DNA from 2 places in the Rhizobium indicum genome. Region 1 is predicted to be linked to the other one. Evidence: predicted binding sites of a transcription regulator. Region 1 holds the regulator's gene; the other holds the start of a gene.
The links. The regulator PhoB, encoded in region 1, activates phosphate uptake and scavenging genes when phosphate is short. The targets are predictions, from matches to a motif close to TGTCATNNANCTGTCAT.
Positions count from the first base shown of each region.

Region 2: a site for PhoB is predicted at 3,952-3,968, ahead of FFM53_RS18305 (acid phosphatase). Genes of this name have one in related genera too.

Region 1 covers NZ_CP054021.1:2,106,022-2,114,005, forward strand. Annotated here, with positions in the region: gene FFM53_RS10450 (Hsp33 family molecular chaperone) at 1-618, opposite strand, end outside; gene argF (ornithine carbamoyltransferase) at 709-1,623, opposite strand; gene FFM53_RS10460 (aspartate aminotransferase family protein) at 1,666-2,865, opposite strand; gene FFM53_RS10465 (GcrA family cell cycle regulator) at 3,286-3,825, shown strand; gene phoB (phosphate regulon transcriptional regulator PhoB) at 4,400-5,083, opposite strand; gene phoU (phosphate signaling complex protein PhoU) at 5,216-5,929, opposite strand; gene pstB (phosphate ABC transporter ATP-binding protein PstB) at 5,974-6,789, opposite strand; gene pstA (phosphate ABC transporter permease PstA) at 6,805-7,984, opposite strand, start outside.
Region 2 covers NZ_CP054021.1:3,779,876-3,787,859, forward strand. Annotated here, with positions in the region: gene FFM53_RS18295 (response regulator transcription factor) at 1-460, opposite strand, end outside; gene FFM53_RS18300 (hybrid sensor histidine kinase/response regulator) at 453-3,839, opposite strand; gene FFM53_RS18305 (acid phosphatase) at 4,019-5,923, shown strand; gene urtA (urea ABC transporter substrate-binding protein) at 6,109-7,401, shown strand; gene urtB (urea ABC transporter permease subunit UrtB) at 7,516-7,984, shown strand, end outside.

The DNA.
Region 1 (7,984 bases):
CGCTTCCGGCAGGAACTGGGCGACGAGGCCGCCGGCCCGCCAGCGATGGCGTGGCTTGCCCGTATCGTCACGGTCGAAGAGTTCGGCCGCGGCGAGGCGCACGCGCGTCGGGATCTGCTCCGACTGGCGGAAATAGACGCCGGCAATTTCTTCCAGCGTGGTGCCGTCGAGCGGAACGATGCCCTGGTAAGGCTGGCTGAACTTGCCCTGGTCGATGGTGAAGGCGAGCACGCCCTTGCCGAGCAGTTGCTCCGGCTCGGTTTCACCCGACTCGATCGCCTTGTTGAGCAGCGCCTGATCGAAACGGGCATAGGCGCGGACATTTTCCGGCGTCGAGAAATCGGCGACGAGAAGATCGACCGGGCCATCGCCCTTGGTCTGCACCGTGAACTTGCCGTCGAACTTCAGCGAGGTGCCGAGCAGCACCGTCAGCACGACGACTTCGGCAAGCAGCCGGGCAACGGGTGCGGGATAATGATGACGCTCGAGGATCGCATCGAGCATCGGGCCGAGCTGGACGGCGCGGCCGCGCACATCCAGCCCCTCCACCTGGAAGGGGACGACATGGTCATCGCCGGCGAAATCAAACTGGCCGAGGGCGGCTGCAGCTTCTGCCATGGCTTTTCACTCCTAGTTTCAGAGCGATGGGCCAGCGTGCCCTTCGCTCACGCGGTCGCGAGTCTGTCTCTCGCGACGTCCGATTATGGTTCAGATCGCGCCCAGGCACCAAGCAAGAATCGACTTCTGCGCATGAAGACGGTTTTCCGCCTCATCGAAGACCACGGATTGCGGACCGTCGATCACTTCGTCCGTCACTTCCTCACCGCGATGAGCGGGCAGGCAATGCATGAACAATGCATCATTGCCGGCTTTGGCCATCAAGGCCGCGTTGACCTGATAAGGCTGGAAGACATTGTGACCCCGGGCCCGATGTTCCTGATTCATGGAGACCCAGGTATCGGTCACCACGCAATCGACGCCGGCGACCGCACGGTCGGCATCATGGCAGAGCATGATTTCGGCGCCCTCATTGCGGGCCCAGTTCAGATAGTGATCCTTGGGCTCCGAGCCAAGAGGCACGGCCATGTTCATGCGATAGCCGAAGCGCGCGGCACCCTCGACCAGCGAATGCAGCACATTGTTGCCGTCGCCGGTCCAGGCGATGGTCTTGCCCTTGATCGGGCCGCGATGCTCTTCGAAGGTCATGATATCGGCCATGATCTGGCAGGGATGGGTGTCATCCGTCAGCGCATTGATCACAGGCACGGTCGCATGCTGGGCCAGCTCGACCAGCCTGGAATGCTCGGTGGTGCGGATCATGATCGCATCGACATAACGCGACAGCACCTTGGCGGTGTCGCCGATCGTCTCGGCGCGACCGAGCTGCATCTCGGTGCCGGACAGGAACAGCGTTTCGCCGCCGAGCTGGCGCATGCCGACGTCGAAGGAGACGCGGGTGCGCGTCGAGGGCTTTTCGAAGATCATCGCCAGCATCTTGCCGGCGAGCGGCTTGTCGCCCAGACCTGCCTTGAAGGCCTGCTTGCGGGTGAGCGCATCGTTCATGATGGTTCTGAGATCGGCTGATGTGACCGCCGAAAGATCGAGGAAATGTTTAGGGCTCATATCGTCTTCTTACCTGTGCTGCGCCCGAAGGCGGCAATCTCTTCAAGCCGTCTTCTTGACCTTGGAGGCGCGAATGCTCTCGGCGGCGCGTTCGACGCGGGCAAGACCCTCGCGGGCTTCCTCGGCGGTGACGACGAGCGGCGGAAGAAGGCGGATGACATTATCGCCGGCAGGCACGCCGAGCAGATGGGCGGCGCGGATTGCCTGCAGCAGCTCGGCTGAGGGAACGGCAGCCTTGATGCCGAGCAACAGCCCCTCGCCCCTGATATCCTCGATCACATCGGGATAACGATCCTTCAGCGAGGCTAGGCCCTGGCGGAAGACAAGTGCGACGTCGCGCACCTGCTGGAGGAAGCCATCGGCAAGGATGATGTCGAGCACGGCGCTGCCGACGGCCATGGCAAGCGGATTGCCGCCATAGGTCGAGCCATGGGTGCCGGCCTTCATGCCGGAGGCGGCCTCGGCCGTTGCGAGGCAGGCGCCGAGCGGGAAACCGCCGCCGATGCCCTTGGCGACAGCCATGATATCGGGTGTGATGCCCGACCATTCATGGGCGAAGAGCTTGCCGGTGCGGCCGACGCCGGTCTGGACCTCGTCGAGGATCAACAGCAGGCCGTTGTCGTCGCAGAGCTGGCGAAGCGCCTTCATGAACTCAGGCGTGGCGGGGCGAACGCCGCCCTCGCCCTGCACCGGCTCGATGAGGATGCCAGCCGTGGCATCGGTAATCGCGGCGCGGACCGCTTCGATATCGCCGAAAGCCACCTGATCGAAACCCGGCGCCTTGGGGCCGAAGCCTTCGAGATATTTCTCCTGGCCGCCGGCGGCGATCGTCGCCAGCGTCCGTCCGTGGAAGGCGCCTTCGAAGGTGATGATATGGAAGCGCTCGGGATGGCCCTTGGAAAACTGATAGCGACGCGCCGTCTTGATCGCGCATTCGAGCGCCTCGGCACCCGAGTTGGTGAAGAACACCTTGTCGGCGAAGGTGGCGTCCGTCAGGCGTTTTGCCAGACGCTCCTGTCCGGGGATCTCGTAGATGTTCGACAGGTGCCAGACCTTGTCGGCCTGCTCCTTCAGCGCGCCGACCACATGCGGATTGCTGTGGCCGACGGAGGTGACGGCGACGCCGGCGCCGAAATCGAGATATCGCTCGCCAGTTTCGGTGATCAGCCATACGCCCTCGCCTCGCTCGAACCGCAGCGGGGCACGAGAATAGGTGTCATAAAGCGGCGCGGCTTCAGCCATGGCGCGATCTCCATCAAAGTTGCCGGGCAATGACTCCGGCTAAGGAAACCAGGCCCGAAAAATCAAAAATGCCGCCTTGCGGCGGCGAGTGGCACTATTTCCTTTTCGCGCTGCAATGTCAACAAAACGGCGCCCTTAGCGTATGCAGCACAGGTGTACAGCGGCATTTTCAGTCTTCAACAGGCATTATTGCAGAAATGACACGCAGGGGCAGCAAGTTGGGGAAAACTACGAATTCGATTCATCCGGATTCATGCGACTCTTGTCACGGAGTCAGGCTCACACTAGGTTAAAGATCAATTACTAGACTGCATGCGGCGGAACTAGTCACCAAAATTGATCAAGCGTTTCTTGTTTCGGAGCTCCCGGGACAACGGTGAGGGATTCTGCCATCACCAACGCAAAAGGTGGAGACAGGGCATGAACTGGACAGACGAGCGGGTCGAGAAACTCAAGAAACTTTGGGCCGAAGGACTGAGCGCCAGCCAGATCGCTGCGCAGCTTGGCGGGGTCAGCAGAAACGCGGTCATCGGCAAAGTGCACCGGCTGTGCCTTCCCGGCCGTGCCAAGGCCGGCGGCACCAACACCGCGGCGCGAACGCCGAAGCGCAATACATCGGCGCCGCGCGCGCCGAACTTCGCCTCTCGCATCACCACCCGCACCGTTACCCGCCAGCAGGGCGCGACGATGCTGAAGGAAGAGATCGAGATCGAGATCGAAACGATCGAGGAAATGGAATACGTGCCAAGAGGCAATGTGGTGGTGCCGATTTCGCGCCGCCTCGGCCTGACGGAACTGACCGAGCGCACCTGCAAGTGGCCGGTCGGCGATCCGCTGAAGGACGACTTCCATTTCTGCGGCTGCGAGTCCCCCGACAATTCGCCCTATTGCAGCTATCACCAGAAGCTTGCCTACCAGCCGGTCAACGAACGCCGCCGGGCGGCAGCGCGGGCCAGCTGAGCGGGCTGACCATTGCTAGAATGCAGAAAACGGGCCGATTGGCCCGTTTTTTTATGCGCGGATGGGAGCGCTTGGGTGTTCAGTTCGTTGAGAACGCCGACTTGCCCTCATCCGGCTGCCGCCACCTACCAGGGTCGAGCCATGGGTCTCGACCTTTCCTTCGGTTCTCAAGGGGCGAAGTGACATGCCGCAACATCTCGATTCCCTCTTCTCCCCTCGGGGAGAAGGTGCCCGTAGGGCGGATGAGGGGGCCAGGGAAGCCGGTCTTTCTTACAACGCCATGCGGGTTTCGACCGCGTTGGCGTCGTTTCGATCGTGGTCAGGGCGCAGCCATTCGGCATGTGGGATAGGTTATCACGGAAAGAGTGTGCCGTGTGGCCCCCTCATCCGCCTGCCGGCACCTTCTCCCCGAGGGGAGAAGAGATTGTGCCGCAACCCTCTCCGTCCCCACCAACCCTTTCGCAGGGCACGTCCCTTGCCCCTTTTACGGGGACGGGGCGAGACGAGTGGCTTAACCCTGGCAGGTTAGGACATTCGCGCGAGCGGCTTTGTCAGCAGGCTCAGATGGAAGCCCTCAGGCTTCCATCGAATAACCGGCGCCGCGGACGGTGCGGATGACGTCCTGCATGTTGGAGAAATTCAGCGCCTTGCGCAGGCGGCCGACATGGACGTCGACGGTGCGCTCGTCGACATAGATATCGTGGCCCCAGACGCCGTCGAGAAGCTGCGAGCGGGAGAAGACCCGGCCCGGCGACGACATCAGGAATTCCAGGAGGCGGAATTCGGTGGGGCCAAGGCGGACTTCGCGGGTCTTGCGATGGACGCGATGGGTCTCGCGGTCGAGCTCGATATCGCCGCACTTCAGCACCGTCGACAGCACCTCGGGGCGGGCGCGACGTAGCATCGCCTTGACGCGGGCAACGAGCTCGGGGGTCGAGAAGGGCTTGACGACATAATCGTCGGCGCCCGTCGACAGCCCGCGGACGCGCTCGCTCTCTTCGCCGCGCGCCGTCAGCATGATGATTGGCAGGCGCTCGGTCTCCGGCCGCATGCGCAGGCGCCGGCAGAGCTCGATGCCGGAGACACCCGGCAGCATCCAATCGAGGATGAGAAGATCGGGCGTGCGCTCCTGGAGCCGCATTTCGGCTTCGTCGCCACGAAGGATGGTATCGACCTCGAAGCCTTCCGCTTCGAGATTGTAGCGAAGAAGCACGCTGAGGGCTTCCTCGTCTTCAACAACTGCAACTCTCGGGATCATGCGTGTCGGTCTCCTCGCGCATGATCCTTAAACCAGGGTGATTTAAGCAGTGCATCCTGCGCAAATTCAAAAATTGGCTGCGACCTCTTTGCGCGCCCGGACGGGCGCGCACGCAATTGACTGTGCGGGCGGTTATTCGGTGACCGCGCCGACGGTGTTGGCGCTGTCATCCTTCGGACGATCACCTTCCGGCTGCGCGCCTGTCGCCATGTAAAAGATCGTCTCGGCGATGTTGGTGGCATGGTCGCCGATGCGCTCGATGTTCTTGGCGCAGAAGAGAAGATGCGTGCAGCTGGTGATGTTGCGCGGATCTTCCATCATGTAGGTCAGGAGTTCGCGGAACAGCGAGGTGTACATCGCGTCGATCTCGTTGTCGCGTTCACGGATCGCATTCGCCTTGTCGGCTGAACGATTGGTGTAGACATCGAGCACTTCCTTGAGCTGGACGAGCGCCAGCTCGGACAGATGCTCGAGGCCGCGGGCAAGCTTGCGGGGAACGCCGGTGCTTTGGACGGCGATGACGCGCTTGGCGGTGTTCTTGCCGAGGTCGCCGACGCGTTCGAGATCGGCGGCGATGCGGATCGAACCCATGATTTCACGCAGGTCCGAGGCCATCGGCTGACGGCGGGCGATCGTGACGATCGCCTTGTCGCCGATTTCGCGTTCGGCGTGATCGAGGATCACATCGTCCGAGATGACCTTCTGCGCCAGCGCCGTATCGCCGTTGACGAGGGCGCGCACGGATTCGCCGACCATCTGCTCGGCCAGGCCGCCCATTTCGGAAATCCGCCTGGACAGGAACTTCAGATCATCATCGTAGGCAGAAAAAATATGTGTCGATGCCATGGGGCTTTATCCTCGAATAACGGGAAGGCTTGGTGTCGCCAAAATCAACCGAAGCGACCCATGATGTAGTCCTGGGTGCGCGGATCGTCGGGATTGGTGAACATCTTGTCGGTGTCGTTCTCCTCGACGAGGTTGCCGAGGTGGAACATGGCGGTGCGCTGCGAGACACGCGCGGCCTGCTGCATGGAGTGGGTAACGATGACGATCGTATAGTTCTCGCGCAGCTCGTGGATCAGCTCCTCGACCTTGGCGGTGGCGATCGGGTCGAGCGCCGAGCAGGGCTCGTCCATCAGGATGACTTCCGGGCTGACGGCGACGGCACGCGCAATGCAAAGGCGCTGCTGCTGGCCGCCGGACAGGCCGGTGCCAGATTCATGCACGCGGTCCTTGACCTCGTTCCAGAGACCGGCGCGCTGCAGGCTGGTCTCGACGATCTGATCGAGGTCGGCCTTCGACTTGGCAAGGCCATGGATGCGCGGGCCGTAGGAGACGTTTTCGTAGATCGTCTTCGGGAACGGGTTCGGCTTCTGGAAGACCATGCCGACGCGGGCGCGAAGTTCGACGACGTCGATATCGGGATCATAGACATCGTCGGTGTCGAGGGTGATCTTGCCGGTGACGCGGCAGCCGTCGATCGTGTCGTTCATGCGGTTGAGGCACCGCAGGAAGGTCGACTTGCCGCAGCCGGACGGGCCGATCAGGGCGGTTACGGTGTTTTCGCGGACGTTCAGGTTCACATCGAAAAGCGCGCGCTTCTCGCCGTAGTAAACCGAGACATCCTTTCCGATCATCTTATACGGGACGTTGCTCATCTTGTGATCCAGCGCCTTTTCAACTGCAGCTTCCGTCAACATGTTCATGATGTGTAACTCCGTTTACCAGCGGCGCTCGAAGCGACGACGCAAGAGGATGGCGCCCATGTTCATGACGATCAGGAACAGGAGCAGGACAATGATGGCACCCGAAGTACGCTCAACGAAGGCACGTTCTGCCTCGTTGGCCCACATATAGACCTGTACGGGCAGAGCCGTCGAGGGATCGAGCGGTGTCGTCGGCGTGTTGGCGACGAAGGCGACCATGCCGATCAGGAGCAGCGGCGCGGTTTCGCCGAGCGCGTGCGCCAGGCCGATGATCGTGCCGGTCAGGATGCCGGGCATGGCGAGCGGCAGCACATGGTGGAACACCATCTGCATCTTCGAAGCGCCGAGGCCGAGCGCTGCGGCGCGGATCGACGGCGGCACGGCGCGCAGTGCCGCACGCGTCGCGATGATGATCGTCGGCAGGGTCATCAGCGTCAGCACCAGGCCGCCGACCAGCGAGGCCGAGCGCGGCAGGCCGATGAAGTTGATGAAGACGGAAAGACCGAGCAGGCCGTAGACGATCGAAGGAACCGCGGCGAGGTTGTTGATGTTGACCTCGATCAGGTCCGTCAGCTTGTTCTTCGGCGCGAACTCCTCGAGATAGATCGAGGCGGCGACGCCGATCGGCAGGGCAAGCACGAGCACGATCAGCATCAGGTAGAGCGAGCCGATCAGGGCGACGCCCAGGCCTGCGGCTTCCGGACGGCTGGAATTGCCGTTGACGAAGAGGCCGGTGTTGAACTGCTTGTGGAGAGCGCCGCTCGCCTTCAGTTCGTTCATCCAGCCGACCTGCTTGTCGTTGACCTTGCGGTTCTTCTCATCGACCGAGAGGTCGATCTGGCCCTTGTTGGCGCTGTCGACATTGGCGTCGGCAAGCACCGTGACATTGACCGTCTTGCCGATGATCGACGGATCGGCCATCACCATATCGCGCAGCTGGATCGGCGCACCCTTGGAGAGCATGGCGGATGCATCGCGCACGTCGGGACGGCTCGAGGCATTGACGTTCAGCTGCTTGACGATCGCGTCGCGCAAGAGAACCGGGTAGTTGGCGGCGATCAACACCGAAGGGTCGGTCGCACGCTTGTTGTTCGGGTCGATCGTCTTCTCGGAGAATTCGATCGGCAGGGTGACCGCCGTCTGCTGGAAGGCGGTGTAGCCCTTGCCGATCACCGTCCACAGCAGGATAAAGAGG
Region 2 (7,984 bases), 1.7 Mb from region 1:
CGCCGTCGCCCTTGACTGCCAGCAGATGGCGGCCGGCTGCGTCGAGCGCCACGCGGGCGCTCTGGGCCGAGCGGGCATTGCGCAGATGGACGCGGATGCGGGCGCGCAGTTCGTCGATATTGATCGGCTTGCTGAGATAATCGACGCCGCCCGATTCCAGCGCGTGCACGACATGCTCGGTCTCGGTCAGGCCGGTCATGAAGATGACGGGCACCTGCGCCACCGCGGCATTCGCCTTCAGCCGGCGGCAGGTCTCGAAGCCGTCCATGCTGGGCATGACGGCGTCGAGCAGGATGAGATCGGGCGTGATGCGCTCGACGATACCAAGTGCCGCCGTGCCCGATGTGGCGATCAGCACGGAGAAGCCGGATTGTTCGAGCGCGTCGGTCATGAAGCCGAGTGCTTCGGCCGAGTCGTCGACGAGCAGAACGATGTCGCGGGGGAGGGCCGGCTCAGCCAATGGATTCCACCTTTTCGTCGAAGTCGTGCAGGAAGGTCATGAAGCCGGCGAGATCGAAGGCGGCGACATAGGCGCGAAGTTCCTCCGTGAATGGCTGATTTGCCTCCACCTTGGCAAGGTCCGAAAGCTTGGCTTCGATGCCTCTGATATAGCCGATCTCGCCGAGCCGCAGCAATTCCTGCACATGGGCAGCACCTGGGCTCAGCATCGGCGCTTCGATCTTGACAGGAACGGCTGGCGTGGCATCGGCATAGATCCATGTCAGGCCAAGATGCAGGGCGAGCTTGTCGCGCAGCTGGCGGATGTCGACCGGCTTGCCGATCGCATCATTGTGGCTGTCGTCACTGTCGCTGAGAACGGCCGCGTCACCGATATTGGCCGAGAGCATCAGCACCGGTGCCGTCTGGCCGGCCTCGCGCAGACGCGAGACGAGCTGCCAGCCGTTCATGCCGGGCATCAGGATATCGACGAGGAAAAGGTCCGGCATGATGCCCTCGATCAGCGTCAGGCATTCGCCGCCGCCTGCCGCCGTCAACACGATGAAATCGAGCGGCGCCAGGATCTCGCGCATCATCTCGCGGTGGTCCTCGTTGTCGTCGACGACGACGACCGTGCGGCGCGGGCCGTCATAACCGACGATGCGCTTCTCCTGCGGCGCTGCGGCCACGGCGCGCGTGACGGCAGACAGCATCAGCCGGACGCGGAAGGTCGAGCCTTCGTCCTTCGCGCTTGAAACCGAGATCTCGCCCCCGAGCGTATTGGTCAGAAGCCGGGTGATGGTGAGGCCGAGGCCGAGCCCCGGCATCGGCCGCACGCTTTCGGCTTCACCGCGCTGGAAGGGTTCGTAAATACGGGGCAGGTCTTTCTCCGTGATGCCTCGGCCGGTATCGGCAACGGTAAAGGTCGCGACCTGGCTGCGATAGCCGACATCGAAGGTGACGCTGCCTTCGTCAGTGAACTTGATGGCATTGGAGAGCAGGTTGACGAGGATCTGGCGCAGGCGCTTTTCGTCGGTGCGGACGAATTGCGGCAAGGCCGGCGCGCGCTCATGGATGAAGGCAAGCCCCTTTGCCTGCGCCTGCGGGCGGAACATATCGACGATCTGGTCGAGAAAATCCTGGATGTTGATCTCGTTGGAATAGACCTGCAGGCGGCCGGCCTCGATCTTCGAAATATCCAGCAGGCCGTCGATCAGGCCGGAGAGGTGTTCGGCGCTACGGCGGATGACCTTGATCGAGGATTGGCGCGGCGCCGGGATGGTCTCGTCGCGTTCGAGGATCTGGGCGTAGCCGAGCACGGCGTTCAGCGGCGTGCGTAATTCATGGCTGAGCCCGACGACGTAGCGGCTCTTGGCGCGGTTGGCGGCCTCGGCCGTCTCCTTGGCGTTTTGCAGGGCGGCGTCGGTCTTCTTGTGGGCGGCGATTTCCTTCAGCAGCAGCGTGTTCTGGCGTGAGGATTCCTCCTCGGCAACGACGCGGCTGTCATGGGCGAGCACATAGAACCAGCAGACGACGCCTGAGATCACCGAGAAGACGAAGAAGACGATGAGGATGGTGCGATTGACGACCTCACCCGTCTCGGGCGAGGCGGAGGCGACCTGATGGGCGATCATCGCCAGGATTGCGCCGATGGCGGTCAATGCCAGCACGACGGCGATGCCGTAGCGGCCAAGGCGCGTCGCCAGCTTCCCCAGAATGGCTTCCGGCAGCAACGCCTTGGCGACGGTGCCGACCTGCGCGTTGAAACGGGCAGCCGGCTTGCACATGTCGTGGCAGCGACTGTCGAGCGAGCAGCAGAGCGAGCAGATCGGCGCGGCATAGGCCGGGCACCAGGCCATGTCCTCCGGCTCGAACGGATGCTCGCAGACCGAGCAGGTGATGTTCGCCAGGTTCTTCCAGCTCTGGCGCGGCTTGCGGGCGAGATAGAACTTGCCTTTCGTTGCCCAGGCGATGACAGGCGAGGCGACCAGCGCAATGACCAGCGTAATATAGGGAGCGAGCGAGGCGGCGATCTCCCCGAAGGCGCCGAAATGGGCAATCAGCGACACCGTCGCCGACAGCGTCATGGCGCCGAGGCCGACCGGGTTGATGTCGTAGAGGTGGGCACGCTTGAACTCGATGCCGGGAGGAGCCAGCCCCAGCGGCTTGTTGATGAAGAGATCGGCGGAGATCGTGCAGAGCCAGGCCATGGCGATGATCGAGAAGATGCCGAGCGTCTCCTCCAGCAGCCGGTAGATGCCGAGTTCCATCAAAAGCAGGGCGATTGCGACGTTGAAGACCAGCCAGATGACGCGGCCGGGATGGCTGTGGGTCAGCCGCGAGAAGAAGTTCGACCAGGCGAGCGAACCGGCATAGGCGTTCATCACATTGATCTTCAGCTGCGAGACGACGACGAAGGCGGCCATCAACAGCAGCGCGCCATTATGCCAGGGGACCATGTAGCCGAAGGCGGTCAGATACATCTGCGCCGGGTCGGCGGCGCGATCGAGGGGGACGCCCGAGGTGAAGGTCAGCACGACCAGGAAGGAGCCGGCAAGCAACTTCGGCGCGCCGATGATGACCCAGCCGGGCCCGGCGAGAAAGATCGCCAGGCGGTGGCGCCACTTGCGCTGCGGGTCCGGCGGCAGGAAGCGCAGGAAGTCGGCCTGTTCGCCGATCTGCGACATCAGCGCCAGGATGACGGCGGAGGCCGCGCCGAACTCCACCAGATCGAATTCGGCGATGGTGCCGGGCGGACCGGAGGCATGGCGGATGCCGGCGAAGGCGCGCCAGAGATCGAATTTTTCCCAGTCCAACAGGGCGATGAAGATGAAGGGCAGGATATTCAGCACGATCCAGAAGGGCTGGGTCATCAGCTGGAACTTGCTGATCAGCCGTACGCCGTGCGTCACCAGCGGGATCACCATGACGGCGCTGATGATGTAGCCGATCCAGAGCGGGATGCCGAGGGTGAGCTCCAGCGCCCCGGACATGATCGATGCCTCGATCGCAAACAGCATGAAGGTGAAGCTCGCATAGATCAGCGAGGTGATGGTCGAGCCGATATAGCCGAAGCCCGCGCCACGCGTCAGAAGATCGATGTCGACGCCGTGGCGGATGGCGTAGCGGCTGATCGGCAGGCCGATCGCCAGCATGGCGATCGAGGCGACGATGATGGCGTAAAAGGCGTTGGTGGTGCCGTAGGAGAGGGTGATTGCGCCGCCGATCGCCTCCAGCGCCAGGAAGGAGATCGCGCCGATCGCGGTCTGCGAGATGCGCTGCGAGGAGAAATGCCGGGCGCTCTTGGCAGTGAAGCGCAGCGCGTAATCTTCCAGCGTCTGGTTGGCGACCCAGCGATTATATTCGCGTCTTACCGGAATGATGCGTTGGCGCGCTGCCATGTCTTCCTTTCCGGCATTCCGGTTGGGCTCATCGTCTCTCCGGCAGTTTTGGCGGGATGGTTGGGAAAGGCAAGAGGCAGGCACCGGCTGGTTCACAGAATGGCAATATTTTTGCAATTGAACTGTCACATAAGAACTCTAACTCTCCCGGCGTTCGTTCAACCATTTCGGGTATCACCATGTCTGTTTTAAGCCTTTGCCGTCTGAGCACTGCCCTCGTCTGCCTTCTTTCGATCGTGCCATCGCTTGCCAGCGCCGAGCAGGTAACAGTGGCGAAAGCTGCTTATGCGGAAGCCGGAAACACCAACAAGCGCGGTGACGCCTGCTTCTCGACGGTGGACACCAACGCCGCCGTTCACCTCCTCTCCGGCTTCCTCGAAATCTGGACCCCGCGCACGCCTTTCGTCGATGCGGGTGTCGAAGCCCCGGCCAAGGATAATTGCCCGGCGGTCACCAAGACGGATTGGGATGGTATTCCCGCCAGCAAGACCGACGGCCATATCGTCAACCAGGCCGTCCATGACGCCAACATCGGCTATGTCGTCAATGCGACACGGGCGCGGACGGCCGATCAGGCGGTCGCTGCCTATCTCGATGATCGGCGGGGCAAGAATGCCAGCATCGTCGATGGCCTCGGTCCGCTGACGGATGCCTGGAAGGCCGGCTCCAAGCAGACCACTACGATCACCGAGGTGGCGGCCGACGCGACGACGGTCAAATATGACGACAAGGGCAACAATCGCGGTGCCGGCAGCAAGCCGGACGCGGAAAACAAGACCGATGCCAACCCCGACATGGGCCTTGCAATCGACTTCATCATTGCTGCAAGCGGTGACGGCTCGACGGAGCCTGCCAAGCGCTATTTCAAATATGGCCGTCCCTACCGCTGGAGCCAGGACGTGTCGGTGGTGCCGACGCTGCAGCCCGCCAAGAGCGGCAAGCCGGTCGAGGACGGCGGTTTCCCGAGCGGGCATACGGCGGAAGCCTGGCGGGATGCGCTCGCCATGGCGTATCTCGTGCCGCAGCGCTTTCAGGAAATGATCACGCGCGCCAGCGAGCTGGGTGAAGACCGCATCCTCGCCGGCATGCATTCTCCTCTCGACGTGATGGGCGGTCGGATGCTCGGAACGGCCACGGTCGTTTACAATCTGAACAAGGCCGACAATGCCGCGCTGAAGAGCGATGCCTACGCCCAAGCGCAGTCATGGCTCGTCGCCAAATCAGGCGTTGCGGATGCGGGCGCGCTCGAGGTTGCCGCCCAGGCGGCACCGCTGGCTACAGACCGTTTCGCCGATCATGACGCCAATCGCACCTACGTGCTGCAGCGCCTGAGCTATGGCCTGCCGACGATCCATGCGACCGATCAGCCGGCGCGCGTGCCGCAGGGCGCTGAAGCGCTTCTCGAAACGCGTCTGCCCTATCTGGACGGCGAGCAGCGCCGCGCCGTGTTGAAGACGACGGAGATCGCCTCCGGCTACCCGCTCCTTGACGATGCGGAAGGTTACGGCCGTCTTAATCTGTTTGCCGCCGCCGACGGTTACGGTGCGTTCGAACAGGACGTGACCGTGACGATGGACGCGGCAAAGGGCGGCTTCAATTCGATCGATACCTGGCGGAACGACATCACTGGCAAGGGCAGGCTGGTGAAGCGCGGCCAAGGCATCCTCGGGCTGTCAGGCGCAAACAGCTATGCCGGTGGCACCGTTCTGGAAGAGGGCGCGCTGGTGGCCGGCTCACCCTCGGCCTTCGGTACCGGCGGGCTGACGGTTAACGGTGGTTCGCTCGTTCTGGCGGCCGAAAAACCGTTGACCGTGAGTGGTGATTATCAGCAGTTCGCCAATGCCACGACGAAGCCGGCGCTGGGCGAAAACGGCGCGGGCACGCTGGTCGTCGAGGGCAAGGCGGCGCTGGCCGGCGACCTCGAGGTGACGCTTGCCGATGGTTATGCCCCGACGCCCGGAACCAAGATCGAAATCCTGAAGGCGAGTGCCGTGACCGGCACCTTCGGCAAGGTCACGGTCTCCGGCCACAAGGCGAGCCTCTCCTACGGCCCGACGTCAGTCACTTTAACGATCGACGGATAATTTCCGCCATCGACACGGGGCATCCTGCTGCAGGGATGCCCTTCCTTCTCTGGCCTGCCTGTTTGACCCCCGCGCCTACGTCAATCGACGTATGTGTTTTCGCGCTGCAGCACCCGATAGTCCCTTAAGCAACAGTTAATCTCCGTTTCCGGCCTGTTGCGGAACAAGAAGAGGGGCTCAACCAGATGAATCTCAGAACTACTATTGCGGGCGCTGCACTCGGCGCCGTCATGGCGGCCTCGGCTGCCTTCAGCGGTGCGGTTGCCGCCGATGATACGATCAAGGTCGGCATTCTGCACTCGCTCTCCGGCACCATGGCCATCTCCGAGACCACGCTCAAGGACGCCATGCTGATGCTCATCGACGAGCAGAACAAGAAGGGCGGCCTTCTCGGCAAGAAGCTCGAGGCCGTCGTCGTCGACCCGGCTTCCGACTGGCCGCTGTTTGCCGAAAAGGCACGTGAGCTGATCCAGAAGGACAAGGTTGCCGCCGTATTCGGTTGCTGGACGTCCTCGTCGCGCAAGTCCGTTCTGCCGGTTTTCGAAGAGACCAACTCGATCCTCTTCTACCCGGTCCAGTATGAAGGCGAAGAGTCCTCGCGCAACATCTTCTACACCGGTGCTGCTCCGAACCAGCAGGCTATTCCTGCTGTCGACTACCTGATGGAAAAAGAAGGCGTCAAGCGCTTCGTTCTCGAAGGTACGGACTACGTCTATCCGCGCACGACCAACAAGATTCTCGAGGCATACCTGATTTCGAAGGGTATTCCGAAAGAAGACATCATGACCAACTACACGCCGTTCGGCTTCTCCGATTGGCAGACCGAAGTTTCCAAGATCAAGGAATTCGGTTCGGCTGGCAAGAAGACCGCCGTCGTCTCTACGATCAACGGCGATGCCAACGTTCCGTTCTACAAGGAACTGGGTAACAAGGGCATCAAGGCAACCGACATCCCCGTCGTCGCCTTCTCGGTTGGCGAAGAAGAGCTTGCCGGCCTCGACACCAAGCCGCTCGTCGGCCATCTCGCTGCCTGGAACTACTTCGAATCGGTCGAAAGCTCGGCCAACAAGAAGTTCATCAAGGACTGGCACGCTTTCACCAAGAACGACAAGCGCGTGACGAACGACCCGATGGAAGCTGCGTATATCGGCTTCAACGCATGGGTTAAGGCCGTCCAGGCTGCCGGCACGACCGATACCGACAAGGTTCTCGACACCATCATCGGCGTTAGCGTTCCGAACCTCTCCGGCGGTTATGCGACCGTGATGCCGAACCACCACATCACCAAGCCGGTGCTGATCGGTGAAATCCAGGCCGACGGCCAGTTCGAAATCGTCCAGCAGACACCTGCCGTCGTCGGCGACGAATGGTCAGATTTCCTGCCTGACTCCAAGGATCTGATCTCCGATTGGCGCAAGCCGATGTCCTGCGGCAACTTCAACGTCGCTACGGGCAAGTGCGGTGGCAAGGGCTCCTGAGCACGCCTCGATCCGATGATTGCATGAAGGCTTCCGTCCGGGTTTGATCCCGGGCGGAAGCTCCGTCCCAGCGATTGCGCCGCGAGGCCAACACTATCAAGGGCGAGAAAGCCGATGTATCGCGCCATAAAGATTTTCCTCATCACGGTTTGCCTGACATTTTCGGGCGTGATGATCTCGAGCGAAGTCCAGGCCCAGGACGATATCCACGTGCTCATCGACGCGCTCGGCGTCGGCGATTTCCCGGAACGCGAAGTGGCCATCAAGGCGCTGGTCGCTTCCAAGGACCAGCATGTCAGCCAGATCCTGCAGCAGTTGAGCGACGGCCTTCTCTACGTCAATTCAGATGGCGGCCCGGTTCTCCTCCAGGGTGGTACCGATGACGAACCAACCTATTCCGATCCGATCACCGGCGAAGCCGCTGCCGATGTCGATCCGGATCTGATGACGAAGGTCAAGATCAACAACGCGCTACGCGGCGTCATCGGCGCCGCCACGAGCCAGCTGACGCTGATGAGCCCGGACCGTTCCGCGCGACTTGCCGCGGCGCAGGGCCTTCTGAAAGATGCCGATCCCGACAATC